DNA from 4 places in the Rahnella sp. CJA17(1/100) genome. Region 3 is predicted to be linked to each of the others. Evidence: predicted binding sites of a transcription regulator. Region 3 holds the regulator's gene; each other region holds the start of a gene.
The links. Region 3 encodes CRP, which controls carbon source genes, mostly activating them, when cyclic AMP is high. Its sites were predicted from a motif close to ATGTGANNNNNNTCACAT; they were not measured.
Positions count from the first base shown of each region.

Region 1: the regulator CRP is predicted to act here: its motif matches at 4,585-4,602, upstream of focA (formate transporter FocA).
Region 2: the regulator CRP is predicted to act here: its motif matches at 2,244-2,261, upstream of idnO (gluconate 5-dehydrogenase).
Region 4: the regulator CRP is predicted to act here: its motif matches at 3,325-3,342, upstream of idnD (L-idonate 5-dehydrogenase).

Region 1 is NZ_CAWOJA010000064.1:183,359-191,268, reverse strand. Features, by position in the region: gene AACU55_RS21485 (MFS transporter) at 1-187, shown strand, start outside; gene pflA (pyruvate formate lyase 1-activating protein) at 293-1,033, opposite strand; gene pflB (formate C-acetyltransferase) at 1,304-3,586, opposite strand; gene focA (formate transporter FocA) at 3,662-4,519, opposite strand; gene ycaO (30S ribosomal protein S12 methylthiotransferase accessory factor YcaO) at 5,018-6,781, opposite strand; gene serC (3-phosphoserine/phosphohydroxythreonine transaminase) at 7,107-7,910, shown strand, end outside.
Region 2 is NZ_CAWOJA010000022.1:477,238-485,147, reverse strand. Features, by position in the region: gene AACU55_RS13615 (cytochrome c) at 1-549, shown strand, start outside; gene AACU55_RS13610 (SDR family oxidoreductase) at 611-1,354, opposite strand; gene idnO (gluconate 5-dehydrogenase) at 1,363-2,127, opposite strand; gene AACU55_RS13600 (LacI family DNA-binding transcriptional regulator) at 2,333-3,316, shown strand; gene AACU55_RS13595 (MFS transporter) at 3,492-4,844, shown strand; gene AACU55_RS13590 (Bcr/CflA family multidrug efflux MFS transporter) at 5,088-6,293, opposite strand; gene rsuA (16S rRNA pseudouridine(516) synthase RsuA) at 6,321-7,028, opposite strand; gene AACU55_RS13580 (DEAD/DEAH box helicase) at 7,361-7,910, shown strand, end outside.
Region 3 is NZ_CAWOJA010000003.1:135,998-143,907, forward strand. Features, by position in the region: gene argD (bifunctional acetylornithine/succinyldiaminopimelate transaminase) at 1-57, shown strand, start outside; gene AACU55_RS02310 (YccS/YhfK family putative transporter) at 755-2,830, opposite strand; gene crp (cAMP-activated global transcriptional regulator CRP) at 2,892-3,524, opposite strand; gene AACU55_RS02320 (OsmC family protein) at 3,887-4,294, shown strand; gene AACU55_RS02325 (phosphoribulokinase) at 4,298-5,167, opposite strand; gene allS (HTH-type transcriptional activator AllS) at 5,303-6,217, opposite strand; gene AACU55_RS02335 (ureidoglycolate lyase) at 6,432-6,938, shown strand; gene allR (HTH-type transcriptional repressor AllR) at 7,025-7,834, shown strand.
Region 4 is NZ_CAWOJA010000001.1:105,246-113,155, reverse strand. Features, by position in the region: gene AACU55_RS00530 (hypothetical protein) at 1-412, shown strand, start outside; gene AACU55_RS00525 (GNAT family N-acetyltransferase) at 427-909, shown strand; gene AACU55_RS00520 (GNAT family N-acetyltransferase) at 893-1,345, opposite strand; gene AACU55_RS00515 (helix-turn-helix domain-containing protein) at 1,374-1,940, opposite strand; gene AACU55_RS00510 (benzoate/H(+) symporter BenE family transporter) at 2,079-3,281, shown strand; gene idnD (L-idonate 5-dehydrogenase) at 3,404-4,435, shown strand; gene AACU55_RS00500 (DJ-1/PfpI family protein) at 4,523-5,119, shown strand; partial or broken gene AACU55_RS00495 (isochorismatase family protein) at 5,251-5,793, shown strand; gene AACU55_RS00490 (GlxA family transcriptional regulator) at 5,841-6,755, shown strand; gene AACU55_RS00485 (hypothetical protein) at 6,954-7,496, opposite strand; gene AACU55_RS00480 (acyltransferase) at 7,660-7,910, opposite strand, start outside.

The DNA of each region.
Region 1 (7,910 bases), on a different contig from region 3:
GATGAACCAGGCATTACTGATGAGTTACACCATCGGCAGCCTCGCCGGGCCGACAATGACCGCGATGCTAATGCAGAGTTATTCCGACCGTCTGTTGTTCGTGATGATTGCAGTGGTCTCGCTGGTGTATCTGGTGATGCTGATGCGCAAAGCGGATCATACGCATAATCCTGTAGCGACTGCCTAATCCTTTTCATAATTAAAGCTGCAATCCCAATGATTTTGGGTATGTTCTGAGCCATAAAGCAAAAAAGACGCCATTTGGCGTCTTTTTTATGAGCATATCAGGCTGTTAATAAATAACTTTATGCCCGTAACTGGCAAGAATATTTTTCACTCTTTCCATGATCTCTTTGGTGGGTGGATTTACGCCATCCAGACCGTATTTCTCACCCATTGCCGTCCATTTGTGTTTGCCCAACTCATGGTATGGCAGCAGTTCGATCTTCTCGATGTTAGTCATATCTTTGGTGAACTCACCCAGCTTATGCGCGGAGTCATCATCATCAGACCAGCCCGGCACCACGACATAACGGATCCAGGTGCGCTGATTACGTTTTGCCAGATAGCGGGCAAAGTCCAGAGTGCGGTGGTTGGACACGCCCACCAGATTCTGGTGAATGTCATCATTCATCTGCTTGAGATCAAGCATGACCAGATCAGAGACATCCAATAATTCGTCGATCACCGGATCATAACGGCGGACAAAACCGTTGGTGTCCAGGCAAGTGTTGATCCCTTCTTTCTGGCAGGCGCGGAACCAGTCACGCACAAACTCTGCCTGAAGAATGGCTTCGCCACCAGAGGCTGTTACACCACCGCCGGAAGCATTCATGAAGTGACGATACGTCACGACTTCTTTCATTAAATCATCAACATTGATCTCTTTTCCGCCATGTGTATCCCAGGTATCGCGGTTGTGGCAATACATGCAACGCATCAGGCAACCCTGGAAGAAAACAATGAAACGGATACCTGGGCCGTCAACGGTGCCACAGGATTCATATGAGTGGATGCGACCTTGAACTGACATTGCGGGTTGTTCTCCATAGTGACCAATAAATAGCAGTCTACATGTGCGGATGCTGGCCTGGCAGAGATAAACTGGAAACCACAGGTTTATGATACCAGACAATCAATAAGGTTGATTGTCAGCAATGGCGGTACTGCTTTGCCAGAAGTCCACAACGTATAGCGCTCTGGCAAAACAGACTGTCGTACAGACAGTGCGGGCAGGGAGGGATGAAACAAAGGCTCCACATTGTGGAGCCTTTTTATCAGACCAGATTACAAGGTTGAATTATTACAGGGACTTAGTGAAAGTACGGGTAATAACGTCTTGTTGCTGTTCTTTAGTCAGTGAGTTGAAACGCACTGCGTAGCCAGAAACACGAATGGTCAGCTGAGGATAGTTTTCAGGATGTTCCATCGCATCTAACAGCATTTCACGGTTCATGACGTTCACGTTCAGGTGTTGACCACCTTCGATGGACGCTTCGTGGTGGAAGTAACCATCCATCAGACCCGCAAGGTTGGCTTTACGCACATCATCGTCTTTACCCAGCGCATTTGGAACGATAGAGAAGGTATAAGAAATACCATCTTTCGCGTAAGCAAACGGCAGTTTAGCAACGGAGGTCAGAGAGGCAACCGCACCTTTCTGGTCACGACCGTGCATTGGGTTAGCACCCGGGCCAAACGGAGCACCAGCACGACGACCATCTGGAGTGTTACCTGTTTTCTTACCATAAACCACGTTAGAGGTGATGGTCAGAACAGACTGAGTTGCTACAGCGCCACGGTAGGTACGCAGTTTCTGAATTTTCTTCATGAAACGTTCTACCAGGTCACAAGCGATGTCATCTACGCGAGAATCGTTGTTACCGAACTGTGGATACTCACCTTCAATTTTGAAGTCTACAGCCAGGCCGTCTTCGTCACGGATGGTGCTAACTTTTGCATATTTGATAGCAGACAGGGAGTCAGCAGCAACTGACAAACCTGCGATACCACATGCCATGGTGCGATAAACATCGCGGTCATGCAGAGCCATCAGCGATGCTTCGTAGCTGTATTTGTCATGCATGTAGTGAATAATGTTCAGCGCAGTCACGTACTGTTTAGCCAACCAGTCCATGAAGTGATCCATGCGTTCCATGACTTTATCAAAGGTCAGCACTTCATCCATCATTGGTGCTTCTTTAGGACCAACCTGGATTTTCATTTTTTCATCAACGCCGCCGTTGATTGCGTACAACATGGTTTTCGCCAGGTTTGCACGAGCGCCGAAGAACTGCATTTGTTTACCCACAACCATTGGGCTCACACAACAAGCGATAGCATAGTCATCGTTGTTGAAATCAGGACGCATCAGATCATCGTTCTCATACTGTACAGATGAGGTATCGATAGACACTTTCGCTGCGTACTTTTTGAAGTTCATTGGCAGCTTTTCTGACCACAGAATGGTCATATTTGGCTCTGGTGAAGGTCCCATGGTGTACAGGGTATTCAGGAAGCGGAAGCTGTTTTTGGTAACCAGAGTACGACCATCAACACCCATACCAGCCAGAGATTCTGTCGCCCAGATTGGGTCACCGGAGAACAATTCATCATATTCAGGGGTACGCAGGAAACGCACCATACGCAGTTTCATAACCAGGTGGTCAATCAGTTCCTGAGCTTGTTCTTCGTTCAGTTTGCCTGCTTTGATATCACGTTCGATGTACACGTCAAGGAAAGTAGAGACGCGGCCAAAGGACATCGCAGCACCGTTCTGAGATTTAACGGCAGCCAGGTAACCGAAGTAAGTCCACTGAACAGCTTCTTGCGCAGTTGTTGCAGGACCAGAGATATCGCAGCCATATTTAGCAGCCATTTCTTTAATCTGACCCAGAGCACGGTGTTGTTCTGAGATTTCTTCACGCAACTGGATGGTCATTTCCAGGTTTACGCCATTTTCCAGGTCGTCTTGCAGAGACTGGAATTGTGCGTATTTGTCGGCCATCAGGAAGTCGATACCATACAGCGCGACGCGACGGTAGTCACCGATGATACGGCCACGACCATAGGCATCTGGCAAACCGGTCAGCACACCAGATTTGCGGCAGTTCAGGATGTCTTTAGTGTAAACATCGAAAACACCCTGGTTGTGGGTTTTGCGGTAATCAGTGAAGACTTTTTTCAGTGCCGGATCCAGTTCACGACCGTAAACTTTACATGAACCTTCCACCATTTTGATGCCGCCGAAAGGGATCAGGGCACGTTTCAATGGCGCGTCAGTTTGCAGACCAACGATGGTTTCCAATGATTTGTTGATGTAGCCGGCATCGTGAGAGGTGATGGTAGAGGCAACGTCGGTATCGAAATCTACTGGAGCCTTAGTACGGTTCTCCAGTTTGATACCATCCATTACTTTATCCCACAGGGTGGTTGTCGCTTGGGTAGCGCCAGCCAGGAAGGACTCATCACCTTCATACGGTGTGTAGTTCTTCTGAATGAAGTCACGGACGTTTACGCCATTCTGCCATTCACCAGCACTAAAACCCTGCCATGCGTTGGTCAATTTTTCATTGAGCTTGGACATTTTGCACCTACCTTCTAATTTGGATTTCTTTAAAAATCACGTGTAAAACTGTCGTAACAAGACTGCCACATTGTTTCAGTGGTGTTTCTCATCGCGAAGATATATGACCCAGTACGTTAACCCTACCAGCAAACCACCCCCAATGATGTTACCGATGGTCACAGGGATGAGATTGTCTATGATAAAGTTAGGGATATTCAGCTCTGCGAATTGTGCCGGTGTTGCCCCGACAGCCTGCCAGAATTCTGGTGTCGCAAAATTTTTCACTACGATGCCTAAAGGGATCATGAACATGTTAGCAATGCTGTGTTCAAAGCCGCTGGCGACGAACATGCCGACCGGTAAAATCATAGCGAACATTTTATCCATCAGACTGCGGCCGGAGTAACTCATCCATACCGCCAGGCAAACCATCAGGTTTGCGAGGATCCCCAGACATACGGCTTCGATAAATGTGTGATGCATTTTATGATCAGCAGTTTGCAGAACGTTCAGTCCCCACAAACCGTTATCAACCATGTATTCACCGGAGAACCAAATCAGAGCCACAAAGAATAAGCAGCCGACCAGGTTACCAATATAGACATTGACCCAGTTGCACGCCAATTGCCCCCAGGTGATTCGACCGCTGGCTTTCGCAATGACGATAAGTACAGTGGACGTGAACAGGTCCGCACCACATACGACAACCAGCATAAGACCCAGAGAGAAGCAGATGCCCCCAACCAGTTTTGCAAGGCCATAAGGGACGGTACCGGTGCCTGTAGTGGCGGTGATATAAAAAGCAAAGGCAATAGAAATAAAGACGCCAGCAGTAATGGCTAAAAAGAATGTTTTTAACGGCTGTTTGGTGGCTTTATAAACGCCAGCATCTTCAGCAATTTTCGCTGTCGCGGCGGGTAAAATGAGATCGAAGGGGTTGTCAGCTTTCACATTAACTCTCTTATTCAGGGCTATGCACTGCGCAACGAGATACTAGCAAAGCAGTATAACGTAAAAATTGACGTGGATCATATGAGGGGGTTTTTGGTGGTTTTTAATAGACTGCTAAAGGGGTGGTTTTATGGGTAATTAATTGAAAATAAACGAATAAAAAGATTTTAATTTTTGCAAATAAAGTTGAGAAAGCAAGAGTTTATTTTCAGATTCTAGTTAATACAAAGGATTCAGTGTTAATAAATATCGTTATTTTGATTTTATAAATTTCACTTTCAATTAACTTATAAAATAAGTGCTATATTTTTCTCGCAAAAACGGCAAGCGGGTATTATTTCGCGCGGAATTACACGTCATTTTGATGGCCGAGTCAAACTTTTGCGGACAAATACAGCAGCAGAAGCTTAGGATTTATAGTGAACTGATAGCGAATTTATAAACAAAAAAACCGACAGGAAATCCCGTCGGTTTTAATCGCTTCAAAGTGTCAGTGAATCAGGCTTTCGACCAGTGACGACGTTTGGCGACTTGCAGCTTTTCGTATGCACCAAGCAGCGCCTGATGGGCTGGCAAGGCTTTCAGCTCAGGGTCGACTGCAAACAGACTGTGGAAACGGACTTCTCCACTGATGGCCGCCGAAGCATCCTCAACTGCTTTCTGACCATACATTTTCACGAAAGCGTTGTAGTACTGGGCTGGCTCGCGATCTTCTTCCAGAGACAACTGGAGCAGGGTTTGCAGGCAACGGTAATAGTTGTTGCGCTCATCGCTGTACACCGAGGAATTGAACTCATGCGCCCATTCAGCCCAGGTCAGCGCCTGATCCAAATCACCACCGGCAAGAGCCAGCATAGATTTCAGCTCACCGACACGCAGCGTGTACCAGCCGTTGTCTTTGCCGCTGGCGATCCCCAGCAGTTCGCGAACGCGGGTAAAGTCATCCAGACCTTCATCGTCGAGTTGAGTGATCATCTCAAGATAGGTTTCTTTTGGCAGATCGCTGCCCGGCAACGCCAGCAGTTGATCACGCAAATGCGCGCCCATGCTGTTATTCGCCAGCAATAAATCTTCGGCAGGATAAATGTCAGACATGCCCGGAACGATAATGCGGCAGGCGTATACATCCAGATGTTCGTAATCGGCGATATACACTTCAGCATCTTCTTTATCAAAGATAGCCATCAGTGTCGCAAATTCTTCTTCAGTGGTACCGCTGAAACTCCAGTCTGCAAACGAATAGTCTGCGTCTTGTTTGAACATATCCCAGGAAATCAGACCGCTTGAGTCGATGAAATGGGTTTCAAGGTTAGCGTGTTCAGCCACTTCTTCGTCGTCAAAAGTAGGCGCCGTGAAGACATCCAGGTCTTTCAGACTGCGGCCTTGCAACAGTTCCGTCACGGTACGTTCCAGTGCGACGCCAAAATCAGGGTGTGCACCAAAGGACGCGAAACAGGTGCCATTCGCCGGGTTGAACAGAACCACGCAAATGACCGGATAATTGCCGCCCAGTGAGGCGTCATAAGAAAGAATAGGGAAACCTTCTTCTTCCAGTTTGGCGATGGCTTCAACCACTCCAGGATAGCGTGCCAGAACGTCAGAGGGGATTTCAGGCAGACTGATGGATTCTGCAATGATGCGGTTTTTGACATAACGCTCGAAGACTTCTGACAGCCCCTGAACCCGCGCTTCATTGGCGGTGTTACCCGCGGACATCCCGTTGGAAACGTACAAGTTGCCGATGATGTTCATCGGAATATAGACGGTTTGCAGATCGGACTGACGGGTAAATGGCAGAGCGCAGATACCACGATCAGGATTGCCTGATTGCAGGTCGATCAGATCACGGGCAACCAGTTCTTTATCGGCATCATAAAATGCGTGCAGGCGCTCATCCAGGATCCCGGCGGGCAGACTGTCGTCTTCCGGAAGCGGGAACCACTTCTCATTCGGATAATGAACGAAATCGCCATTAGCGATTTCTTTGCCCAGATAGAAATCAGCGAAGAAATAGTTAGTCGACAGGCGCTCAAAATATTCACCCAAAGCAGATGCCAGTGCGGCTTTCTTGCTGGCGCCTTTACCGTTGGTGAAGCACAGCGGGCAGTCGCGATCGCGAATGTGCACTGACCAGACGTGGGGAACCGGATTCAGCCACGAAGCTTCTTCGATATTAAAGCCGAGATCGGTGAGTTTTTGTTGGAAGCGGGAAATGGAGTCTTCCAGCGCCGCGTCTTTACCAGGAATAAAAGTTTGGGTCATTGAGTTCACTTTTGAGCGTGCTAAAAACGTGCAATGATACGGGGTTTTGCACATTAGCTCCATGTATTCGTGTTAAGAATGTAATCGCTGTGTGAAGTCAAAGGCTTGAGTTTGAACACGCTGTTATACCGTGTGAAATTTGACGGTACTTACACATATTATTCCGAAAAATCAGGGTTAAAAGGAGGAATGAACCTTGTGATCAACATCTCATCGCTGTTTATCAGGTCGTCATCAATAACCGTTGCAGACTGCTTGTCTCGGATGATAAAACCGTTAAATTAGTGACTACTATGTGACTGTCTCAGAGAAGTGGTGAGGGGAAATGACTCAGGTTTATAATTTTAGTGCAGGTCCGGCAATGATTCCGGCTGAAGTATTGCGTCGTGCGGAACAGGAACTTTGTAACTGGCACGGACTGGGTACATCGGTGATGGAAATCAGTCACCGTAGTAAGGAATTTATCCAGGTTGCTGAAGAATCCGAAAAGGATATCCGTGACCTGCTCAATATTCCCTCGAACTATAAAGTGCTGTTCTGCCATGGCGGCGCCCGTGCGCAATTTGCTGCTGTGCCAATGAACCTTTTGGGTGAAAAATCCTCCGCTGATTATATTGATGGTGGCTATTGGGCACACAGCGCAGTTAAAGAAGCCCAAAAATATTGCACGCCAAACGTGATTGATGTCACCACTACGATTGATGGTAAGCGTGGCATTCTGCCGATGAGCGAATGGAAACTGAGTGCAGATTCTGCCTACGTTCATTATTGCCCAAATGAAACTATCGATGGAATCGCTATTGATGAAATGCCTGATTTTGGCGACAAAATCGTGGTAGCAGATTATTCATCCTGCATTCTTTCCCGCCCGATTGACGTCAGCCGTTTTGGGGTGATTTATGCTGGCGCGCAGAAAAATATCGGTCCTGCGGGTCTGACCCTGGTTATCGTTCGTGATGATCTGCTGGGCAAAGCGCGCACTGAATTGCCTTCTATCCTCGATTATACCGTGCTGGCTGAGAACGACTCTATGTTCAATACCCCGCCGACCTTTGCATGGTATCTGTCAGGTATGGTATTCAAGTGGCTGAAAGAGCAGGGCGGTCTGCGCGAAATGGAAAAGCGCAAT
Region 2 (7,910 bases), on a different contig from region 3:
GACCCGCGTGATACGCAGGCGGCGGACACCTTCGGTAAACCGGTGAACGTGGAAGAAGGTTTACGCGGCGCGCACCCGTTTAATGCGAACAAAACCATCGACAACGGTGCGGCACTGTTCAGCGGTTATTGCGCCAGTTGCCACCAGCCGGACGGTTCTGGCAGCGAAAATCAGGCATATCCGTCGCTGTTCAACAATACCGCCACCGGCATGGGTAATGCGTCTAATCTGATTTCCGCCATTCTTTACGGCGTGGAACGACAGGTCGGCGACCATCACGTACTGATGCCGAAATTTGGCGTGGGCTCGTATGTCGGTCAGTTAGATGATCAGCAGATTGCTGACATCTCCAACTACGTGCTGAAAAACTACGGCAATGCGGCCATTCAGGTCAGCGCACATGATGTCGCGGTGTTACGCGCAGGCGGTCCGGTGACATTACTGGCGAAACTGCAACCGTTTATGGCTCCTGCAATGGTGGCTGGCGTGATTGTTCTGCTGGTGCTGATTTTCTGGCTTGGCCGGAAACGCAAAACCAAAGCAGCGTAATCCGTACACTGAAATGCAAAACGGCCCTGTTTGGGCCGTTTTTTATATGCGGATCTGAAAACTAACCGCGCCCGACCAGCGGCATGGCGCTCGCCATTACGGTCATGGTCAGCACGTTAGTGTCGAGCGGTAAACCGGCCATAAACGCCACCGCCTCACCGACGCGCTCCACCGGGATTACCGGTTCCTCAGCGATATGTCCGTCCGCCTGCATTCTGCCTGCCAGCGCTTTATTGCCCATATCCGTCGCCGCATTGCCGACATCAATTTGCCCGCAGGCAATGTTGAACGCGCGACCATCGAGCGCGGTGGATTTGGTCAGTCCGGTAATCGCGTGCTTGCTGGCGGTGTACGGCGCAGAATTCGGGCGCGGCGACTGCGCCGAAATCGAACCGTTGTTGATGATACGTCCGCCTTGCGGCGTTTGTTGTTTCATCAGTTTTACCGCTGCCTGCGTACACAAAAAAGCACCGGTCAGGTTGGTATTGATCACCGACAACCAGTCTTCCACCGGCAGTTGTTCGATCGGCACATCCTTCACGTTATTACCGGCGTTATTGAACAGCAAATCCAGCCGCCCGTAGGTTTCCTTAATATCCTGAAACAGCGCGGCCACCGATTGCGGGCTGGTCACATCCAGCTGACGTGCCGCCGCCTGCCCCGGTGTAAACAACGCGACCGCCTGGTCGAGTTTTGCCTTATTACGCCCGGCCAGAATCACTTTAAATCCGATCGCTTCCAGCGCTTTCGCGGCGCTCAGGCCGATACCGCTGCCCCCGCCAGTGATTAATGCGATTTTGTTCATTGGGCCTCCTATACCGCAGCTAACATGCCGCCATCGATGAATAAAAGATGACCATTCACAAAATCTGACGCCTTTGAAGATAAGTACACTGCACCGCCCACCAGTTCTTCAGGATTGCCCCAGCGTGCAGCCGGCGTGCGTTTACACAGCCATTCGGAGAACTCTTTGTTATCGACCAGCGCCTGGGTCATGTCAGTTTTGAAATAGCCCGGCGCGATGCCGTTCACCTGAATATTGTAGCGTGCCAGTTCAACGCACATGCCACGGGTCAGCATTTTTACTGCACCCTTTGAGGCGGCATACGGCGTGATGGTGTCGCGGCCCAGCTCGCTTTGCATGGAACCGATATTGATAATTTTGCCGCGCTCGCGCTGGATCATGTAACGCGCCACCGCCTGCGATACCAGGAACACAGATTTCTGGTTTACGGCAATCACATCGTCCCAGTCTTTTTCCGGAAACTCGGTGAATTTATGACGGCGCTGGATACCGGCGTTATTCACCAGCACATCAATCGGCCCGATGGTGCTTTCGATATGGTCAATCGCCTGATTCACCGCCTGACTGCAGGTGACATCAAACGGCACGGCATGGGCGATAAAGCCTTCAGCACGCAGGGCTTCGGCTGCTTTTTGCGTGGATTCCTGTTGTGTACCGTTAACGATAATTTCCGCGCCATGCTGCGCCAGCCCTTTCGCCAGCAGGAAACCCAGACCGCGCGTCGAGCCGGTAATCAGAATCTTTTTATTGTCCAGTGAGAAGAGATTTGTCATGACGTTGGCCTTATTGAACGCTGATTTAAAAAGTTAGCTTCACTACACCGGTTTACCCCGCGCTAAACTGTGATGCAGGTCACCTGACGGGATGTTAAAAAACCCTGTTACTCCGGGTGTGATCATCATCATTTTGATAACAATCTCCGGCGCTTTCTGTTTCAATAACAAGGTATATTTGCAGGCCCAATCAGGAAAACTCCGCATGAGAAACCAGCGCGTGACACTACAGGACATCGCCCAACTGGCGGATGTCACGAAGATGACGGTGAGCCGTTTTCTGCGCACGCCGGAAAAGGTGTCTCCTGAAACCCGCGAACGCATCACGAAGGTGATGGAAGAAGTGGGATATCCGCTGGAAGAAGCCCGCGGACCGGCCAAAGCGCCGCGTATCGGCATTTTAGTGCCGTCATTTAACAACCAGATTTTCTCCGACTTACTGGCGGGCATTGAGTCGGTCACTTCCGCGCAGGGCTTTCAGACACTGGTAGTCAATTACGATTACAGCAAAGAGCGCGAGGAAGAACACATCATTAATCTGCTCGGTTACCAGCTTGCCGGGCTGATCCTCACGGATTCCGTGCATACCCTGAAAGCCGATAAGTATCTGAATGCCGCAGAAATTCCTGTTGCGCAGGTGATGGATCTCGACGATCCGCACGGGCGTATTGCCGTCGGTTTTGATAACCAGCAGGCCGGTTACGATATGGCGAATACGTTGCTCGCCAGCGGCAAAGAACATGTGGTGTATTTCGGTTCGATGTCAGATGCCCGCGACCAGAAGCGTTATCAGGGTTACAGCCGCGCAATGGATGAACGCGGGCTGACGCCGGTGCATATCACGCCTAATAAAGTGTCGTCGGTATCTATCGGTGCGGGCATGCTGGCCATGGCGCGTCAGTTATATCCGCAGACCAACGCTATTTTGTGTACCAATGACGATATTGCCGTCGGCGTGTTACAAGAATGTATCAAACAGGGGATCCGCGTCCCGCAGGATATGGCAATTTCCGGTTTCCACGGGCTGGATATCGGCCTCGCCACCACACCATTATTAGCCAGCGTGATCACTCCGCGCTTTGAGATGGGGAAAGTGGTGGCAGAGATATTGCTCAAAAAAATCAGGAACCTGCCGACGATCGAAAGGGTGGATTTGCATTACCGTATTTCCCTCGGCGGCACCATTTAATCCTCCTTTCCCGTCCATTTCTCCCCCTTCGTCCTGCACGCCAACTCCGGTGCAGGATCACGTAAGTGGTAACACCTTTTCTTAACATAATTCAACGTGACTCCTGTCACGAAATACTTTCCTCAAAATGCTTTTATTAAGCCATCACCGGTTACAGGCACACAGAGGAAAGAATATGGATAATAAGATTCCTAAGGCTCGCTGGCTTCGAGTAATAACGCCAATCCTTATCGCTTGCATTATTTCCTTCATGGACAGGGTCAATATTAGTTTCGCCATGCCCGGCGGGATGGACGCGGAATTAGGGATTACCGCTTCAATGGCCGGTCTGGCCGCCGGTATCTTCTTTATCGGCTATTTATTCCTGCAGGTGCCGGGCGGCAGCCTGGCGGTACACGGCAGCGGACGGAAATTCATTGCCTGCTCATTGATTGCCTGGGCGGTGATCTCCATCCTGACCGGCTTTATCACCAATCAGTATCAGCTGTTGTTCCTGCGCTTTGCACTGGGTGTGGCAGAAGGCGGGATGCTGCCGGTAGTGCTGACGATGGTCAGCAACTGGTTCCCTGATAAAGAACGTGGCCGCGCCAATGCTTACGTGCTGATGTTCGCGCCGCTCGGCGGGATGATCACCGCGCCGTTGTCCGGTTTGATTCTTGATACGCTCGACTGGCGCTGGTTGTTCATCATCGAAGGGGCATTATCTTTCGTGGTGATGATTTTCTGGTGGTTCACCATCAGCGACCGTCCGGAAGAAGCGAAATGGCTGTCAGAGCGTGAACGCGACTATCTGGTGACGGAACTGAACCGCGAACGCGAAGCCCTGAAAGCCCTGGCACCGGTGAATAACGCGCCGCTGAAAGAGGTGTTCCGTAACAAGTCTATCGTCAAACTGATCATCATAAACTTCTTCTATCAGACCGGGATTTACGGCTATACCTTGTGGCTGCCGACCATCCTGAAAAACCTGACCGGCGGTGACATGAGTTCAGTGGGTATGCTGGCGATTATCCCTTACGTCGGCACCATGCTGGGGATCCTGGCGATGTCGGTGCTGTCGGATAAAACCGGTAAGCGTCGTATGTTCATTGCCCTGCCGCTGTGTGGTTTCGCAGCTTGTCTGGCGGCCTCTGTCGCATTTGGCCATAACATCATGGCGGCCTACGGTTTCCTGGTCGGTGCCGGTTTCTTCCTGCAAGCCGCCACCAGCGCCTTCTGGACCATTCCGGGTAAAGTCACCACGCCGGAAGTGGCAGGCAGCGCACGGGGTGTGATCAACGGTCTGGGGAATCTGGGCGGTTTCTGCGGTCCGTATCTGGTCGGCGTGCTGGTCAGTCTCTACGGCCAGAGCACCGCGATTTATGCCCTGGTGGCCTCATTACTGATTGCCGCGGCAGTCACCACGTTGCTGCCAAAAGAGTGCGATATGGCGCTGGTACCGGGGGCGAAGGCCAAAGCCATGGCCGACGAATATGCCCGTGCCAAAGCGGCGCGCCGGGTTCAGGGAGTGAAAGCAGAAGTGATTTAATGATCCAGCACGAAGCAGAGAAAACGGTGCTGGTTTTGCTCCTTCCCCTGCGAAGGGGGAGGTTGGGAGGGGGTTTTAAGGGCTAACATCTTGTCAAAGCACACTTTACCTTTTTGATTTTGACCTTAATACCCCACCCCAGCCCTCCCCTTCGCAGGGGAGGGAGCAGACCGAACCCTGCTTCTACGTCTGTAAAACCAGCAGATCAATCGGACTTTGCACCTCCCCCGCCAGGGAGACAAGTTATGCCGTTTCCGCAGACACTTTCACCGGACGGCTGGCGTAGAGATACAAAAGCGTCGCCGCCAGTATGCAAAACGCCATTGAACCGACCATCGGCCAGGCGCTTTTCGCCGTAAACAGTGACAGCACAGAACCAATCGCCGCACCGGTTCCGAAACGAATCGTCCCCGCCAGTGAAGCGGCTGTACCGGCCATGTGCGGGAAGTCATCCATAATGACGGCCATGGCGTTAGACGTCACCATCGCAATCACACCGACATACCCCGCCACACCGATCACCATCGCCCAGAATGGCAATCCGAAGGTACAAACGATCACCAGCCACATCCCCATCGTCAGTTGCACAAACAACCCGAAGCGGAACATTTTCACCGCGCCCGTACGGCGCACGTTACGGCTGTTGATGAGTGTCAGAATGACCAGTGCGACGATGTTCAGCGCAAAGTAAAAGCCGAAGTTCTGCGGCGAAACGCCATTAAGTTCGATGTAAACAAACGGACCGGCGCTGAGGAAAGAGAACATCCCGGCAAATGAGAAACCACTCGCCAGCATATAACTGAGCACACGTTTGTGACGGAACAGGGACGCAAAGTTACCGACGCTGGTACGCAGATGAAATTTCTGCCGTCGTTCCTTGGGCAGTGTCTCTTTGATATAGACGCCCACCAGCGTCGCGGCAATCAGCGCGGCGATGGCCATTGCCCAGAAAATCGCGTGCCAGCTGAATATGGCCATCAGCAAACCACCGAGCATCGGTGCCAGCAGCGGCGCAACCGTCATCACCAGCACCACAAAAGACATCATTCGCGAGAATTCATCTTTGGTGAACATATCGCGCATCAGCGCGTTGATGACCACACTTGCGGCAGCGGCTGCCAGACCGTGCAGGAAACGCATCCAGACCAGTTGCTCGACCGACTGCGCCAGCGCACAGGCACCGGCCGCGACGGCAAAGATCATCACGCCCCAGAAGATAACCGGCTTACGCCCGAGGCTGTCCGCCATCGGTCCGTAAAACAGCTGCCCTATTGCAAAACCCAGCACGTAAGCGCTGAGCGTCATTTGCACGCTGCCCGCCGGAACGCCATATTCCTGTGCGATCACGGGCATACTTGGCAGATACATATCGATGGCCAGAGGCATCAGCATCGATATCAATCCCAGGATGAAAATCAGTCCGACGTGGGAGACCGGTTTTTCTTGCACTTTCAGCTGCTCCAGTTATCGAAAAAACTATCGCGAAGGAACGCCAACGCTGGCCACTTCCTGCTCAGTTAACGGACGGTACTGACCCGGTTCTAAATCTTCATCCATCACAATCTCGCCGATACGTTCACGGTGCAACGCAACCACACGGTTACCGACGGCGGCAAACATGCGTTTTACCTGATGGTAACGGCCTTCGCTGAGGGTGAGACGCACCAGACAGTCTTCGATTTTTTCGAGCTGTGCCGGTTTGGTCAGGGAATCTTCGTTATGCAACTGCACACCGGCCTCAAACTGCGCGGCGGTGTCATCAGCCAGCGGATGTTCGAGCGTCACCAGATAGGTTTTTTCGCAGTGATGACGCGGCGAGGTGATGCGGTGTGACCACTGACCGTCGTCGGTCATCAGCACCAGACCGGTGGTGTCGATATCCAGACGCCCCGCGGCATGCAGTTTGTAGGCAACGGGTTCTTCGAGGAAATACAGCACGGTCGGGTGATCCGGATCATCGGTAGAACACACGTATCCCTGCGGTTTGTTGAGCATGAAATAACGCGGGCCGGTGATTTGATCCAGCACATTGCCATCAAACTCGACGCGTTGTTCAGGGCTGATTTTCATTGAGCCGGTTTTGACGATTTCACCGTCTACGGTGACACGTTTGTTACGCAGTTCGCGCAAAACCAGCGCGCGGCTTACGCCTAATTGCTGAGAGAGAAACTTGTCCAGACGCATTGGATCGACTTGCCTTCATGGCGATCTGAGTGATCGCGTTACTGATAAAACACAAGACCCCGCCGTCGCAATACAGCAACTGACAGGGTTCAGGGTTGTTCGGTTCGTAATAATTGCAAAGAGTTATTATTACTTCGGGGGGGCAGAAATACTGCCGCATTGAGCGCATTAGTATAGCCGTGCATCCTGCAAGGAAGAAGGAAAATAAGCAGGCTAAACATTCACAGCGGGCGATTTCTTTGCTCATCGCCATCAGCCGGATTTCTTGGCATACTGCATTACTGTTTTTATAAACAGGTAAGTTAACTCAATAACGAACAGGTGATCATCGCGTGACTGTTTTTACCCTCCGCCCTTACCAGCAAGATGCCGTGGATGCCACGCTGCGTCATTTTCGCCAGCACGACGAACCGGCTGTGATTGTGCTGCCGACCGGCGCGGGAAAAAGTCTGGTGATTGCCGAACTGGCGCGCGTTGCCCGCGGGCGTGTGCTGGTGCTCGCCCACGTCAAAGAACTGGTGGCGCAAAACCACAGCAAATACCTTTCTTACGGGCTGGAAGCCGATATCTTCGCCGCAGGCCTGAATCTCAAGCAAAGCAGCGGCAAAGTGATATTTGGCAGCGTGCAGTCCGTCGCGCCTAACCTGGCGGAGTTCAGCGGTGAGTTTTCCCTGCTGATTGTCGATGAATGCCACCGTATCTCCGACGATGACAACAGTCAGTATCAGCAAATCATCGGCCATCTCAAAGCACAAAACCCGCGCCTGCGGCTGCTCGGCCTGACCGCCACGCCCTACCGTTTGGGCAAGGGCTGGATTTATCAGTATCACCATCAGGGCATTGTACGCGGCGATGCCAACAGCCTGTTCCGCGACTGCATCT
Region 3 (7,910 bases):
ATTGAAGAGGGGATGGAAAGGTTTGAGAAAGCAGTGGGGAAAGTTTGTGGGGGGTGAGCCCCACGGCCCCGTCTTTAAACGCTTGATCGAGACAATTTCGGTTTCTCACTAACATTTATCACATGGCCTCTCGCGCCGAAACCGACCAAGAGGGAAAAGTGCTTTTTCCCTCTTGGATCTCCCTTCGCTTTTTCACTGCGCGCTGTCGCGGGCACGGTGGACATGTTCTGGCTCATTAGTGTGTGGCGCAAAATGTCATCGCTGCGCGATTCCCGAATTTCAGGCTTCGAGCCATAGGTCTCGAACCGTTCATTCGGTGCCATTTTTGAGCACGCCAATCGACATTTCTAAAAGATAAAACCATTCTGCTTTGAATTTAGAATCCTGCGGGCGATTCAGAAATCTTGCCGAACGGAGCGGCCTGAAGACCCAGGGCTTCAGGACCGAGAGAGGGAACCGCAACGCGGCAAGATTTCAAGCCTGTCACCGCGGTTGCTGAAACATAGCCAGCAAGCGGAGCGCGTGTTGAAAAAGCGAGGAGGAATCCAAAGGAGGAAAAGCACTTTCCTCCTTTGGTCGGTTTCGGCGCGGTGAGTTAAGCGAACACGGCAATTGAGAAACCGAAACTTTCTCAATCCGTTTAAAAGAACGCCAGTACACGGCATCCGTACTTGAGAAACCGAGATATTCGCAATTTCAAAAAGCAGTCTGGCTGCAAGCCAGTAAAACGGGGATTTGAAAGGGGCATCCCCCTTCACGCCCGCCGCGTCAGCCAGATCCCATGATGCGGCCTCTGCTTCCACGCCAGTGACGAGATGGTATGCATCACGCTGAGATGTGAAATTACGCGCCGCAGATGGCGTTCCATTTCGGTCAGTGGCATATCCGGGTGAAGTTCCGGCGCATTAAACAGGTTGTTCTCGCTGCCCGGCCCGTCGTAGAGCAGTCGTTGCTGACAGCTTTGCAGCGCGATTTCGCAGGTCTGTAAATACTCCGTCGCCAGTTTTTCCGGCAGCATGTAATGCTCGCGGGCGAGGATCGTCATCGCGTTGATATGCTCAACCACAAACTGACTGTGCGTCACCCACAAACGCATATCCGCCAGATAATGTGAGTTAAAACCCGGCTCCTGCATCGCCTGATTTAGCGAAGTGAACAGCTTATTGTGCGCCTGATTGACCTGCATACGGGTGTACGCCAGTTTGGCGGTGTCGGGGCTTTCCTCAAGCAGCAGGCGGATAGCGTCCTGATAGATTTCCAGCGCCTGGTGTGCATTCTGGCGCAGCAAACCGCTTTGCCATTGCGGCCACAGCCAGATAGTGCCACCAAAGGCCAGCGCGCAGCCGATCAGGGTATCCACCAGTCGTGGTACCAGAAAATGCACGCCGTTCATCGCCAGCAATTGCAGGGTATACACTGCAGTCACCGTCATGCCGACCATCGCCAGTCCGTAGTTTTTGCGCAGAACGGTATAGGACAACAGGGTGATCAGCAACATGCACAGCAGCGTGGTGCCTTCCGGCAGTTCCAGTTTGAGCAAGCCTGAGGCAATCAGCAATCCGGCCAGCGTACCGAGTGCACGGTGCTGGATCCTCACCCGCGTGGCGTTATAACCGTTCTGGCTGACCAACATGATAGTCAGCAAGATCCAGTAGGGTTTGGGCAAATTGAAGAACAGACCCAGACTGCTGCCAATCGCCAGAATAATGCCCAAACGTGCGGCATTACGCAGTGCCACGGATTTGAAGGAAAGATAGCTTTTCAGCGCGGGCCAGAAGGGCAAACGCGGCTGGGTGTTCATCAGGTCACGTTTGTACAACGGCCGCTGTGTGCGTAACAGACGGGCAATGCGGCTGAAATGGTAATAACAAAACTGACCTACCGGATTGTCCGGGTTACGCGCGGCGATTTTCTCCAGCGCGGTCAGCTCATTGGCCATCGTAAAGCGCCCGGATAAACGATGATAAAGAATATCGTCGGCAATCACCCGAAGACGGGTGGAAATCACCTGCGCATTTCGGCGGATAACCGCTTCGGCATGGCTTTCCTCCACCAGTTTCTGCACTTCTTCCGGCTGATGCAGGCTCACTGTAATGTGCTCCTGCAAATCGAGCGCCACCTGAAAACGCTGAAACAGCCGTTTATGGTGATGATGATGTCCGTGCTGGGGCAACATGTGTAATTGCTGATAAAGCAGGGCAATCAGGTCGATAACCTGCTGCTGGCGGGTTAGCAGTGGGGGTAACGCAGTTTCGGGATCGGTGTGTTGCGTCAGCAGGCTGTACTTGGCTTCGAAATAATCCGCGAGTTGCAGATAGAGCTGGCTGAGCGTTTCGCGCATCGGCTGTTCTTCCGAAATACGAAACCACGCCCAGTTAAACAATCCGTACCAGGCTGTGCCAGCGGCGAACAACACCGGGGCCTGCCACATCGGGCGCACACCCACCATACTCAGCGTGAAGATAGTCGCCACCAGCGCACCGGGCAACAGGCGCGCATGCAGCGGGCTGATTTCACCGGTGACGCCCAGCAGTAACGCCAGCGACAGCATGATCAGCGGCAGCGGTATATGCCAGCTTTCGAGCATCAGTTGCAGCAGAAGGCTGCTCACGGCAAAGAGTGAACCGCCGACGAGCAGGCGTTTGAAAAAGCGTTTATGCGGGGTATCCAGACCGGCGATGTTACAACAGGCCGGGCAGAGGGAAAACAGCAGGCCCATTTGCAAATTGCCAAACAGCCAGCAAATGCCAACAGGTAAGCACAACACCAGCGTCTGGCGCAGCGCGTAGTTCACTTCAGGATGGTAAAACAGTCTTCGCCATAGCGTCATGGGTAAAGCTTAGCCCATAAAAAAGGCGCGACAGTGTTTTGCCGCGCCAATTTTTGAGGGATTAACGTGTGCCGTAAACGACAATCGTTTTACCGTGTGCGGAGATCAGGCTCTGATCTTCCAGCATTTTGAGAATGCGTCCGACTGTTTCACGTGAACAACCGACGATTTGGCCAATTTCCTGGCGGGTGATCTTGATTTGCATCCCGTCCGGATGGGTCATTGCATCAGGCTGTTTAGCCAGATTGAGCAAGGTTTGAGCGATGCGACCGGTAACGTCAAGGAAGGCAAGGTTGCCGACTTTCTCTGACGTCACTTGCAGACGGTTGGCCATCTGCGCGGAGAGACGCATCAGAATATCCGGGTTAACCTGAATCAGCTGGCGGAATTTTTTATATGAAATTTCAGCCACTTCACAGGCAGTTTTAGCACGTACCCAGGCACTGCGTTCCTGACCTTCTTCGAAGAGTCCCAGCTCACCGATGAAGTCACCTTGGTTAAGGTAGGACAGTATCATTTCCTTGCCTTCTTCATCTTTAATCAGGACAGCAACTGACCCTTTCACGATGTAGTAAAGCGTTTCGGCTTTTTCACCCTGGTGAATCAGCGTACTTTTAGAAGGATACTTATGTATATGACAGTGAGACAGGAACCATTCAAGAGTCGGGTCTGTTTGTGGCTTGCCGAGAACCATTTGCTATTATCCTCTGTTGTTATCGCTGCCCAAAATCACAGGGCTCAGAGTTCCCTGTACGGCACTTCAAATCCAAAGCGCCCTTTCAGCATATAACTCTCCAGAAATGCTGCAAGCGGATGTCGGAGTGCAACAGCCTGTTTATTGCTGTCATCACCGTGGGTTCTGTACTTAAACCGCAAAAACCGTCACCGCAATTTACTGGAAAGTATGTTTCGGCTTTGTTTGTAGCACAGGTTTGAGATGCTGTCTTCTGTTGTCTCGCTTCAGCATGATGGCGATCGGGTTACGTTGCCAGATTTTAGGTGAAAGGGTACTCTGAGAGCAGATTTCGACAAGTTTATTCACCGGGAGAATAGTTCATGCATGCACGTGTCAAATGGGTTGAAGGACTGACATTTTTAGGTGAGTCTGCATCGGGTCATCAGATTTCAATGGATGGAAACGCGGGTGATAAAGCCCCAAGCCCGATGGAAATGTTACTGATGTCCGCAGGGGGGTGTAGTGCAATCGACGTGGTGTCAATTTTGCAAAAAGGTCGTAATGACGTGCGTGATTGTGAAGTGAAGCTGACCTCACAACGCCGCGAAGAAGCGCCGCGTCTGTTCACTCACATCAATCTGCATTTTATCGTCACCGGTAAGGATCTGACCGATAAGATTGTTGAACGCGCAGTCAGCCTGTCTGCCGAAAAATACTGTTCTGTGTCTCTGATGCTGGGGAAAGCGGCCACAATCACCCACAGCTTTGAAGTGATTGCAGCCGAATAAAGTTTACTCGATCTTCTTGCCTTCCATCAGGCGCTGCACCAGCGGCGCCATGATCAGCTCCATCGCCAGCCCCATTTTGCCGCCCGGCACCACCAGTGTTTTGATGTGCGAGATAAACGACCCTTGCAGCATGGCCAGCAGATACGGGAAATCGATGTCATCCAGTCCCTGAAAATGAATCACCACAAAGCTTTCATCCAGTGACGGAATGGCTTTGGCGGCAAACGGGTTCGAGGTGTCGATGGTGGGTACCCGCTGGAAATTGATGTGCGTGCGGGAAAACTGCGGGGTAATGTAATTGATATAGTCATCCATCGAACGCACGACGGAATCCATCACCGCTTCACGGGAATGCCCGCGCTCGCCGGTATCGCGCACCAGTTTCTGGATCCATTCGAGGTTGACGATAGGCACTACGCCGACCAGCAGGTCGACCTGCGCGGCAACGTCAATTTTGTCCGCCACCACACCACCGTGTAACCCTTCGTAAAACAAAATATCCGTCGGTTCCGGCAACGCCTGCCACGGCGTAAAGGTACCCGGCACCTGATTGTAGGGAACGGCTTCGTCATAAGTATGCAGATACTTACGTGAACGGCCAGTGCCGGTTTTACCGTATTCGATAAAGCTTTTTTCCAGCAAACCAAAGTCGTTGGCTTCCGGCCCGAAGTAGCTGATATGACGTCCCAGATCGCGCGCCTTGCGTATTGCCGCATCCATTTCAGGACGGGTGAAATGATGAAAACTGTCGCCTTCCAGTTCCGCCGCACGCAAACCAAGCTGCTGAAATATTTTACGAAATGCCACGCTGGTGGTCGTGGTGCCTGCACCGCTCGAACCGGTCACGGCAATAACAGGATGTTTGGCTGACATAATGCGCTGTTCTCCATAAAGGTGATGCAGGCAGGCGAGACGCGGTCTTTTCTGTGGTCGAAGATCTGGCGTCAAGGCTGCGCATAATTAAGCCTATTGTTACCATATTTATTCGCGAAGCCAAAGAGGGCTTCACTATTCTAAACCCGCCAGCAACGGTTGGATCAGCGGGTCTTTCTGGTGGAACAGAGAAACAATGTCATGCAGCGCCTTGCCTGTGTACTCCTTTTTCCACGCCAGACTGAGCGGGGAAGGGGCGCGCGGATAGCGGATTTGCCGGGCGATCAGCTCGCCGCTGTCGAGATATGGCTGGCACAGATGGCGCGGCAGAAAACCGATACCCATTCCCTTCAGGTGACAGGCCAGTTTAGTCGCCACATCTGCCACGATGATCTGCCGTTGCCCGGTCAGCAACCAGGCCACCCGCTTGTTCAGATGGCGCGAGGTGTCTTCCACATTGATGGCAATGTACTGACGCAATACCGCTTCTTCCAGCACACCAGTGATGTGCTGCAGCGGATGAAAGGGCGCATGAACAAAAACCCAGTCCACTTCACCCAGCGGCAGCAGATTCACGGCGTTAGAAAGGGATTCGGTGCCGGTCACGCCAATCGCCAGCTGAAAATCTTCGTACAGCAGCGTATCCCATACCCCCATGTAAATCTGCCGTGTGAAAGTGAACTGCGTGAACGGGTAGCGCTGCGTCAGAGAGCTTAATAACGCTGCCAGAGCTTCAGGGCAGTACATCAGATTGTTCACCACCACATTCAGCTGGCGCTCAATGCCGTCGTTAATCTGCTGCAGTTCTGCCGGTACACCCTCCAGCCAGGTTAGCCACTGGCGACATCGTTCAAGCAGATGCTGTCCGGCGGGCGTCAGCGACACCGTGCGGGTCGTGCGGTTGAGCAATAACGTCCCGGCACTGTCTTCCAGCATCTTAATTCGATAGCTGATGGTCGCAGGCGTTTTATGCAGCATCTCTGCCGCGCGGGAAAAGCTGCCTGTTTGTGCGACGTGCATAAAGGTTTTAATCGACTCCTCATCCAGCATAGGTCACCCGAAGTAATGTTAATGCATTGAATGAAAAAGATTTTATAGATTTAACCGGATGAGAATTGTGGACTTCATCAATTTTATGGAATCTTTTTCCATATTTCGATTGAGCAAGTTGGAAAAAGTTTCTACAGTAATTGCATTGAGGATAAATCCGCCAATCTGGCGGGCTTATCTCACCGGTTTTATTTTAAATGCAGGGATGAATGCCATGGAACTTCCGGTTTACCCGCTGACCCAGGCGGCCTTCGCGGCTTACGGTGATGTGATTGAGACGACAGGTCGCGATTTTTTTCATATCAACGACGGCAAGGTTGAGCGGTACCACGATCTGACCAACGTGGAGATCCTCGGGCAGGATCGTCCGCTGGTCAGCATCAACCGCGCCCAGCCAGCACCGTTGCCCATTGTGGTGACGCAACTCGAAAAACACCCGCTCGGTTCACAGGCGTTTGTGCCGATGCAGGGCGAGCGCTTTATCGTGATTGTTGCGGCAGGGGGCGAGACGCCGGACATCTCCACGCTGAAAGCCTTTATCACCAACGGCCTGCAGGGCGTGAATTATCACCGGAATGTCTGGCACCATCCGCTGTTTGCGTTTGAGACGGTGACGAATTTTCTCACCGTCGATCGTGGCGGCGCAGACAACTGTGATATCAGTCAGTTACCTCAGGGCTATCAGCTTATTTTACCCGTTGCGGCGGGATTAAAGTCGTGACGCTATAAAGCATCTTGCATAAGATACAAGCATCTGAAAACAAGCGAAACGCGGGCGCTCAGCGCCTGATGCTGGAGAAATGTGAGATGGCCGAAGTAAAAAAACGGGGGCGTCCTAGCCAGCCTGGTTCTGGTTCGCAAAAGGGCGCTCAGGCCTTAGAACGCGGCATTGCGGTGTTGAATTATCTGGCGCAGTCCGGCGGCAGTTCTTCTGTCAGCAACATTGCAGAGAATTTGTCGCTGCCCCTTTCCACCACCTTTCGACTGCTGAAAGTGCTGGAAGAGGCCGATTTTGTTTATCAGGATGCGCAACTGAGCTGGTGGCACATTGGCTTACAGGCGTTTACGGTCGGATCGTCTTATATCCATAACCGGGATGTATTGTCAGTCGCCGCGCCTTATATGCAGCGCCTGATGTTGTTGTCGGGCGAAACGGCCAATCTGGCGATCCGCAACGGTTTCGAAGCGGTACTGATCGGCCAGCGGGAATGCCAGTCGATGGTGCGGATGTGCGCGCCGCTTGGCAGCCGTCTGCCGCTGCATGCCTCCGGTGCCGGGAAAGCGTTGCTGTATTCGCTGGATGACGAGGCGCTGATGAGCCTGATGATGCAGGCGGGGTTGAAGAACTTTACGACGCACACGCTGGATAATCTGAATGCGTTGAAAAAGGATCTGCAACACGCGCGTCAGCAGGGTTTTGCACAGGACAGCGAAGAGCATGTGACAGGGCTGAACTGCCTGGCCTCGGCGATTTTTGACAGCAATAACAATGCGGTGGCGGCGATTTCGATCTCCGGCCCCAGCTCCCGCTTAACGACGGAGCGTTTTACCGATTTAGGCGAACTGGTGCGGGATACCGCGCGTGACATCAGTCTGGCCCTGGGCCAGCGCCACTAACCGGTTCGTCCTGCGATCCCCGCTCTGTCGTGAGCGGGATTTTTTTCAGTCAAATTAAAGTTGGAAACTTTTTCCG
Region 4 (7,910 bases), on a different contig from region 3:
TGTGACTTACGCCAACAACAGCAAAATGAAAGTTATCGAGAACGGCTTCGTGGTTTCGAAACGCAAGAATGTGCTGGTTTATCAGAGCAACACCTTATTTCTGCTCGGTAATGACATCACGGTGAACATCAAGGCCGTGATTGAAAGCAAGGCGGGGGAAACAGGATTCCGTAATCAGTTTAAACAGGCGATGATCCGGGTCGACGGGATGGATGATCCGACGCGCGCCAGTGAAAAAGCCAAAATCATTCAGTCTTTTGAAGACGTGATTTCAGATAAAAATAATGAAACGCCCTACAGTTCAGTGGCGCTGACCGATAAAGGCTACATCATCACGCAGATGGAAAGTCATTCCACCACCATCAGCGAATGCTACGTCACGCCTTATAAGAAGCCGGAAAACAACAAATAAATCAGAGGGAAAGGATGACTATTTTAGCGCCGATGAGTGCTGCGTTTTACCAGGGTTTCGCAGAACAGCTGGCAAAAGATTATGCAGAAGAGAACGTAACAGCCGGTCTTTGGCAGGCGGATACCGCGCTGGAACGGGCTCGCAGTTCTACGCAAAGTGCACTGCCGCAAGGTATTGATACGCCGGATCAGTATCTTTTTGAGATTAAAACCAAAGAGAACGGCGAAACAGCGGGTTATTTATGGTTTGCCAATGTGGAACGTTATGGCGTGCGCAGCGCGTTCGTGTACGAACTGACGGTGTATCCGCAATTTCGCCGTCAGGGTCATGCAGCGGCAGCGTTCAGATTGATGGAAGAACGCCTGCAGGAACAGGGTTGTGTGGCAATTGAACTGAATGTCTTTGCCAGCAATCCCGGTGCGCAGGCGCTGTACGCCAGCCTCGGTTACGTCACAACGAAAATGAATATGCGTAAACCACTTAACGGGAATATTTAATAAATTCGGTCAGCGTACCAATACGATCATACAGTTTGCGGGCAGTATGATTTGAGGTCTGGGTGGTCCAGTAGACGTTGGCTTTATTGTTTTCGTCGGCGTAAGCATAAACCGCTTCAATCAGTTTTTGCCCGATCCCCAGTTTGCGGGCGCGGTCGTCAACGTACAAATCCTGCAAATACACCACCTGCTGCATGTGCCAGCCATGATCGTGATTGATACAGTTCACCAGCCCGACCAGTTTTCCCTCGTACTCCGCCACATAGCCAAACATGCTGGCGTAATCAGGCTGTGATAAACGCTGGAAAGTGTAATCAAATTGCGCCGGATTGAGTTCCGACTGGTAAAAATCCAGATAATCTCGCCATAACACTTCCCAACCTTCGCGGTCTGCGGGGGTTAACAGACGGATCATCACATCTTGCTGCTGGCTCATCGGGCATTCTCCTCAGGAAATGAAAACGTTACGGGCGTGACTGCGGATAATGTATCAGGTCATGGAAACGCACGGAATGACCGCTTTCATTGCGGTAAGCGTGCGGACAATCGGCGACAAAACGCAAAGCTTCACCGGCGCTGAGCACACGCGTCACGCCGTCAACCGTCAGCGTCAGTTCACCTTCGATAACAATCACATGCTCAATCACTCCGGCTTCGTGTGGTGTGGATTCGCTGCATCCGCCCGGCTCGAGATCGATAACAAACATGTCCATACGCAGCGTGGTATCGAACGGAAACAGCGGCACCACGCGCATGCCCGAAGTGTCACTGTTGAACGTAGTCAGTAAGCCATGGCGATGCAACGCCGCTGACTGCGCGGGCGGCGTTTCGAGAAATTCCGAGAACGAAACATTCAGGCCGCTGGCGATTTTCCACAGCGTCGCGACGGTCGGGCTGGATTCGCCGCGCTCGATTTGCCCGAGCATCGCCTTGCTGACGCCGGTATGTTCTGCCGTCTGGCTGAGACTCCAGCCGCGTTCGCTGCGCACGGCTTTCAGCTGGCTGCCAATATGGTGGGTGAGTTCCTGCATCCTGACTCCTCTGGCAATCGTTTTTACCGATCGCGATTGTGCGTTATAACGCACAGTGATATCTTGAGCGCAGCAGATGTGCGCTATAACGCACAACAGCATACCGCCAGCGTCCGCTAACCAGAAGGAATTTCGCCCATGGCCTCGCGTCTCAGTTTGCAGAATTTAACGTTTTCGGCGGTAATCGCCGGATTTGTCGCGGTTTTAGTCGGGTATACCAGCTCCGCCGCGATTATCTTTCAGGCGGCGGAAGCGGCGGGCGCCAGCGTAGCGCAGATTGGCGGCTGGCTGAGTATGCTCGGGCTGGGCATGGGCGTTACCAGCATCGGGCTATCGTTGTATTACCGCACGCCGGTGGTGACGGCGTGGTCAACGCCCGGCGCGGCGCTGCTGGTGACCAGCCTGCCCGGCACTTCGCTTAACGAAGCCATTGGCGTATTTGTGTTTGCCACCGGGCTGATCCTGCTGTGTGGCGTGACCGGCTTATTCGCCAGACTGATGCATTACATTCCTCAGGCGCTGTCAGCGGCGATGCTCGGCGGTATTCTGTTGCGTTTCGGGCTGAACGCCTTTACCTCACTGCAAAGCAATTTTGCCCTCGCAGGGACCATGTGTCTGGTGTATCTGCTGGCAAAACGCGCCCTGCCGCGCTATGCGGTGGTAATGGCGCTGGTTGCCGGGCTGATCGTCGCCGCATTACAGGGGGATATTGCGCTGCACGGGCAGACGCTGACCTTCGCCGCACCGGCGTTTGTGATGCCGCATTTCACACTTTCCACCATTATCGGCATTGGCATTCCGTTTTTTGTGGTGACCATGGCCTCACAGAATGCGCCGGGCATCGCCACACTGAAAGCGCACGGCTACCATCTGCCTGTTTCGCCACTGATTTCCTGGACGGCGCTGACTGCGTTAGTTTTAGCGCCGTTCGGCGGTTTTACCATCTGTATCGCCGCCATTACCGCCGCAATTTGTATGGGTGAGGATATTCATCCTGATCCCAAAAAACGCTATATGGCAGCCGTCTCGGCAGGCGTTTTCTATCTGATTGCGGGCGTGTTTGGCGGTTCCATCGGCATGGTCTTTACTGCGTTGCCGGAGGCGCTGATCCACACCATCGCCGGGCTGGCGCTGCTCGGCACCATTGCTGGCAGCCTGTACCGCGCGCTGGAAAATGAGCGTCAGCGCGACGCGGCAATCATTACGTTTCTGATCACTGCTTCCGGCGTCACGCTGCTGGGAGTCGGTTCGGCATTCTGGGGGCTGGCCGGTGGTGTGATAACCCATCTGATCCTCAGCATTCCGGCGCGCAATCGTGATAAATCTGCCGGGAAAAGTTGAGTCCGTTCAAGTTATGGGTAACAGGTTTTCGTAACACGGCGCAAAGTGACGACGATCACATTTTATGACCGGCAAACCCTCTTTACTGGGCGCAATCAGGCCCTTTAAAGAGCGAGAATTCCATGACTATTGCCACACAATCCTGCGTCGTGACCGGGAAAAAAGACGTTTCGGTGATCAACCAGACCCTCGACTACACCGGAGCAGGTACGCTGGTGAAAATCACCCGCGGCGGCATCTGCGGCTCGGATCTGCATTATTACGAACACGGCGCGGTGGGTGATTTCAAAGTGCGCGAGGCGATGGTACTCGGCCACGAAGTGGTGGGTGTGGTGGAGAAATCGGATAACCCGCGTTTGCAGCCTGGTCAGAAAGTGGCGCTGAACCCGAGTAAGCCGTGCAAAGCCTGCAAATACTGTCTGTCCGGCGACGAAAACCAGTGCACCACCATGAAATTCTTCGGCAGCGCGATGTATTTCCCGCACATCAATGGCGCGTTTACGCAGTATAAGATCGTCGACAGCGACCAGTGCATTCCTTACGACAATCAGGTCAGTGACCGTCTGATGGTGTTCGCCGAGCCGCTGGCCGTCGCCATTCATGCCGTCAATCAGGCAGGCGATATTCATGGCAAAACGGTGTTTGTTTCCGGCGTCGGTCCGATCGGTTGCCTGATCGTGCTGGCGGCGAAAGCCAAAGGCGCCGCGCAAATCGTGGTGACGGACCCGAGCGAACGTTGCCGCACGCTGGCACTGGCGGTGGGTGCAGGTAAAGCGCTGGACGCCGCACAGGGTGATTTCAGTGAATATCAGGCGGAGAAAGGCTTTTTCGATGTCTCCTTCGATGCCTCCGGCCACCCGTCTTCCATCCGCCGTTGTCTGGAAGTGACCCGCGCGCGCGGCACGCTGGTTCAGGTCGGCATGGGACCGGTGGTGAATGAATTCCCGCTGGTGATGCTCATTGCCAAAGAAATTAACTGGGTCGGCAGCTTCCGCTTCACCGAAGAATTCAACACGGCGGTCGAATGGCTGGCGAATAAAACTGTCGATCCGATGCCGCTGCTGTCGGCGGAATTCCCGCAGGAAAGCCTGGTGGAAGCGCTGGAATACGCCCTGGATAAATCCAAAGCCTCGAAAGTGCAACTGGTTTTCTAACCGGGTCTGCAATACCAGTCACAATATCAAAACACCGTTTCATTTTATTATGTCCTCTGATTTTTATCCTCAGAGGACATTTGCATTATGGTAAAGGACAACGCGAAAAAGCAGGTCGCTCTGCTGCTGGCCGACGGATTTGAAGAAGGTGAAGCGGTAATTGTGCTCGATATTCTCGAGCGGCTGGAGATTCAGGTCACCACATTAGCCTGCCAGAAAAGCCTGACGTTGCGCACCTATCACGGCATTCAGATGCAGGCCAATGAATTGCTGTCTGCGCAGGGTGACCGTTTATTCGATGCCGTCGTCATGCCCGGCGGGCCGGAAGGTTCAGTGGCGCTGGCGGCCAGTAAAGAGGTGGTGGAATTTGTCCGCCGTCATGACGACGCCGGTAAACTGATTTGCCCGCTGTGCTCCGCTGCCGCGCGCGTACTCGGCGGAAACGGGCTGCTGAAAGGTCGTCGCTATGTCTGTTCCGGCGATTTATACAAAGACGTGAAAGACGGCGTTTACGTCAATCAGTCGTTTGTAGAAGACGGCAATTTACTCAGCGGCAAAGGATTAGGGCTGGCGTTTGATTTTGCGTTTCAGCTTGCGTACCGCCTGACCGGCGACGCTGAAACGACTAATTTCCAGGCCGACCATATCGACTATCACCACTGGCGCGCCGATCAGCAGCTTTGATCAAAAAATTCTGAACCGACGGCGGATGGCGCAGGTCGTCCGCCCTGGTCAGCATCATGTCCGTTTTTGGCATTCTTCTCATTTCAATTCAGGCGCACACTGGCTTAACACTCACCAGATGGAGTCCGAAAATGACCCAAAGCGCCCTGTTAAACATCGACGTTCAACGTTCCTTCGAACATAAAGACTTCTGGCAGCAGGATGATTTACCGGCTTTCAGCGCAGCATTAACCCGCCTGATTGATGGCTGTCAGGCCCGCAACGTGCCGGTTATCGACGTGTTTCACGTCAATCCTGATGGCGACTTTTCGCTGGCTTCCGGTCTGGTCACGCCGATGACGTTCCTCACACACCAGCCGCAACATGTCGTCCATAAACACGTCCACAATGCCCTGACGGAATCCGGCCTCGACGGCTGGCTGCGTGATAAAGGCATCACGCATCTGATTATCGCCGGTATGCGTACCGAGCAGTGCTGCGAAACCACGGCTCGCGTGGCGTCCGACCTCGGCTATTCGGTGACTTTTGTCACCGAAGCGACACTTACGTTCCCGATGACCCACGCCAGCGGACTCACGCTGAGCGCGCAGGAGATCAAATTGCGTACCGAGCTGGTGCTCGACGACCGCTTTGCCACCCTCACCGACGTGACCGGTGCGCTGGCGGAACTTGACCGCGTTGTGTGAAGATAGCGTTTTCCCCTGCGGACGGATGAAGCACTATGCAGCGAAATGTCTACTTTGTGACGCTCCCCGGCGTGATGTCGTTAGATCTCACCGGCCCGGCGGAAGCGCTGCGCCTGAGCGGGCAATTCCGGCTGCACTACATCGGGCCGCAGCCGGAAGTCATGATGTCTACCGGCCTGATGGTCAGCCATTTACAGCCACTGCCGCAAAGCCTGCCAGAGGGCAGCATTCTGATCATGCCGGGCGTGGCGGAATCCGCTGAAAACTTCAGCTCAATGGTGGCGCAGACGACCTGCGACTGGCTGCATCAGCAGAAAAGCGCCATTGAAGCGGGGAATTTAACGCTGGTATGTATCTGCTCCGGCAGCCTGCTGGCCGGAAAAGCCGGGCTGCTCGACGGCTATCAGTGCACGACACATCACGACGTGATCGGGCAGTTGCGCCAGCAGGTCCCCGCCGCACAGGTCAAAGATAACCGGATATTTGTTGAAGACCGTTCCGTGCTGACCAGCGCGGGCATCAGCGCCGGTATCGATCTGGCACTGCACCTGATCGCCACGCATCTGGGACCGCAGGCGGCGCTGGATGTCGCCCGCGAAATGGTGGTCTATTTTCGTCGTGGCGGTGATGATCCGCAACTCTCTCCGTGGCTGCGTTACCGTAATCATCTGCACCCCGCCGTTCACCGCGCACAAAATCTGATGGCCGCCGAACCGGAATCCGCCTGGCAGGTGGAAGAGGTCGCTGCCAGAGCGCACATCAGCGCACGCCACCTCACCCGTTTGTTCCGCCAGCATCTGGGTATCAGCGTGCGTGACTACCACGAGCAACTGCGTATCGCCGTGGCGCAACAGCGCCTTCAGCAGGGATCAGGCATCGAAAAAGCCGCCCTCGCCGCCGGATTTTCATCCGCAAGACAATTGCGCCGTGCGCAGGAGCGGTGGCGTTAAACGCAAGGCTGATTGCAAGTTGAGCATTAATTGAGTAAAATTTTATCCGCTGACGATTTGTGGGACTGAATGGCTACGCTAAACAGTACGTCGGTGTCTGCCTGTAAAGGCCGCTGGCCGTGCCGCGATAAGATGAAAATCCAAAGACCTCCGCCTGAAGCTGTAAAAACAAAAAAGCGACCCCGTGTCGCTTTTTTGTTATCTGCGCCTTGTTGGTAATTTAAGACCTTTCATCCTCGCATCAAAAATATGCCAAAAACTGAACCATCCATTTACGCCCACCGGGCCAGCCCATTTTTCTCTCGGGTAACTTGTCATCACTTTTAATCGTATGTCACCCACCGGATGTTTATTTTTTGTTATTTCAAAAAACAAACAATAATCCACACCCATATAATGTGCTTCCAGATAATAAAATGTTTCCTGATGCTGATGCAACGTCCGGCCTAATAACGCATTTTCATTAATGAGTTTATTTATAAGCTCGGGTAAGCGGAATGAATATGAATGACGTTGCGGACAAAAATATCGCTGATGCTTTCCGGGAGCATGAGGATAAACCCACAACTCAGATTCTGCCTGATGCGCCGTGAAACAATGATCAGTGTAGACCACAAAAATCCGTAACTTACGGGTTGGAAAATCGTCACTGGCTGGCCTGACAGCAACAATTGTCGATGCCCGAAGATGATCAAGCGTATAAATCACACCATTTATTTGAAAGGGCGGCCAGAATGTCATGATAATTTGCCTGGATAAGTGAAGCGAAATAATATCCGGAACAAAATGACAAAGATAATGAAAGAGATTAATCGTGACGTGCCGATTTAATAAAATGAGGGGAAATAAATTGATAATATCATGCACAACCATTCATGATGTGTATAAATAATCAATATTGTTTTCAGCTCACCCAATTCCGCCGGTCTATTTTCCCCAACCCCATCGCCAGTAATAATCCGCCACCCAGCCCGCAGATAAACAAAAAGGCGATGTTCAGCAGCGGATATTGCGGAAAGTCGAGATGCTGGCTGCGCAGGCCAATGATGATCAGTGCATGAAAGCCGTAGATGGCCAGGGAATGACGGGAGATCAGGGCAAATCCCGGCAGCATGCGGTGTGTCAGCGCGTTTTTGAACACCACGAACAGCGCGA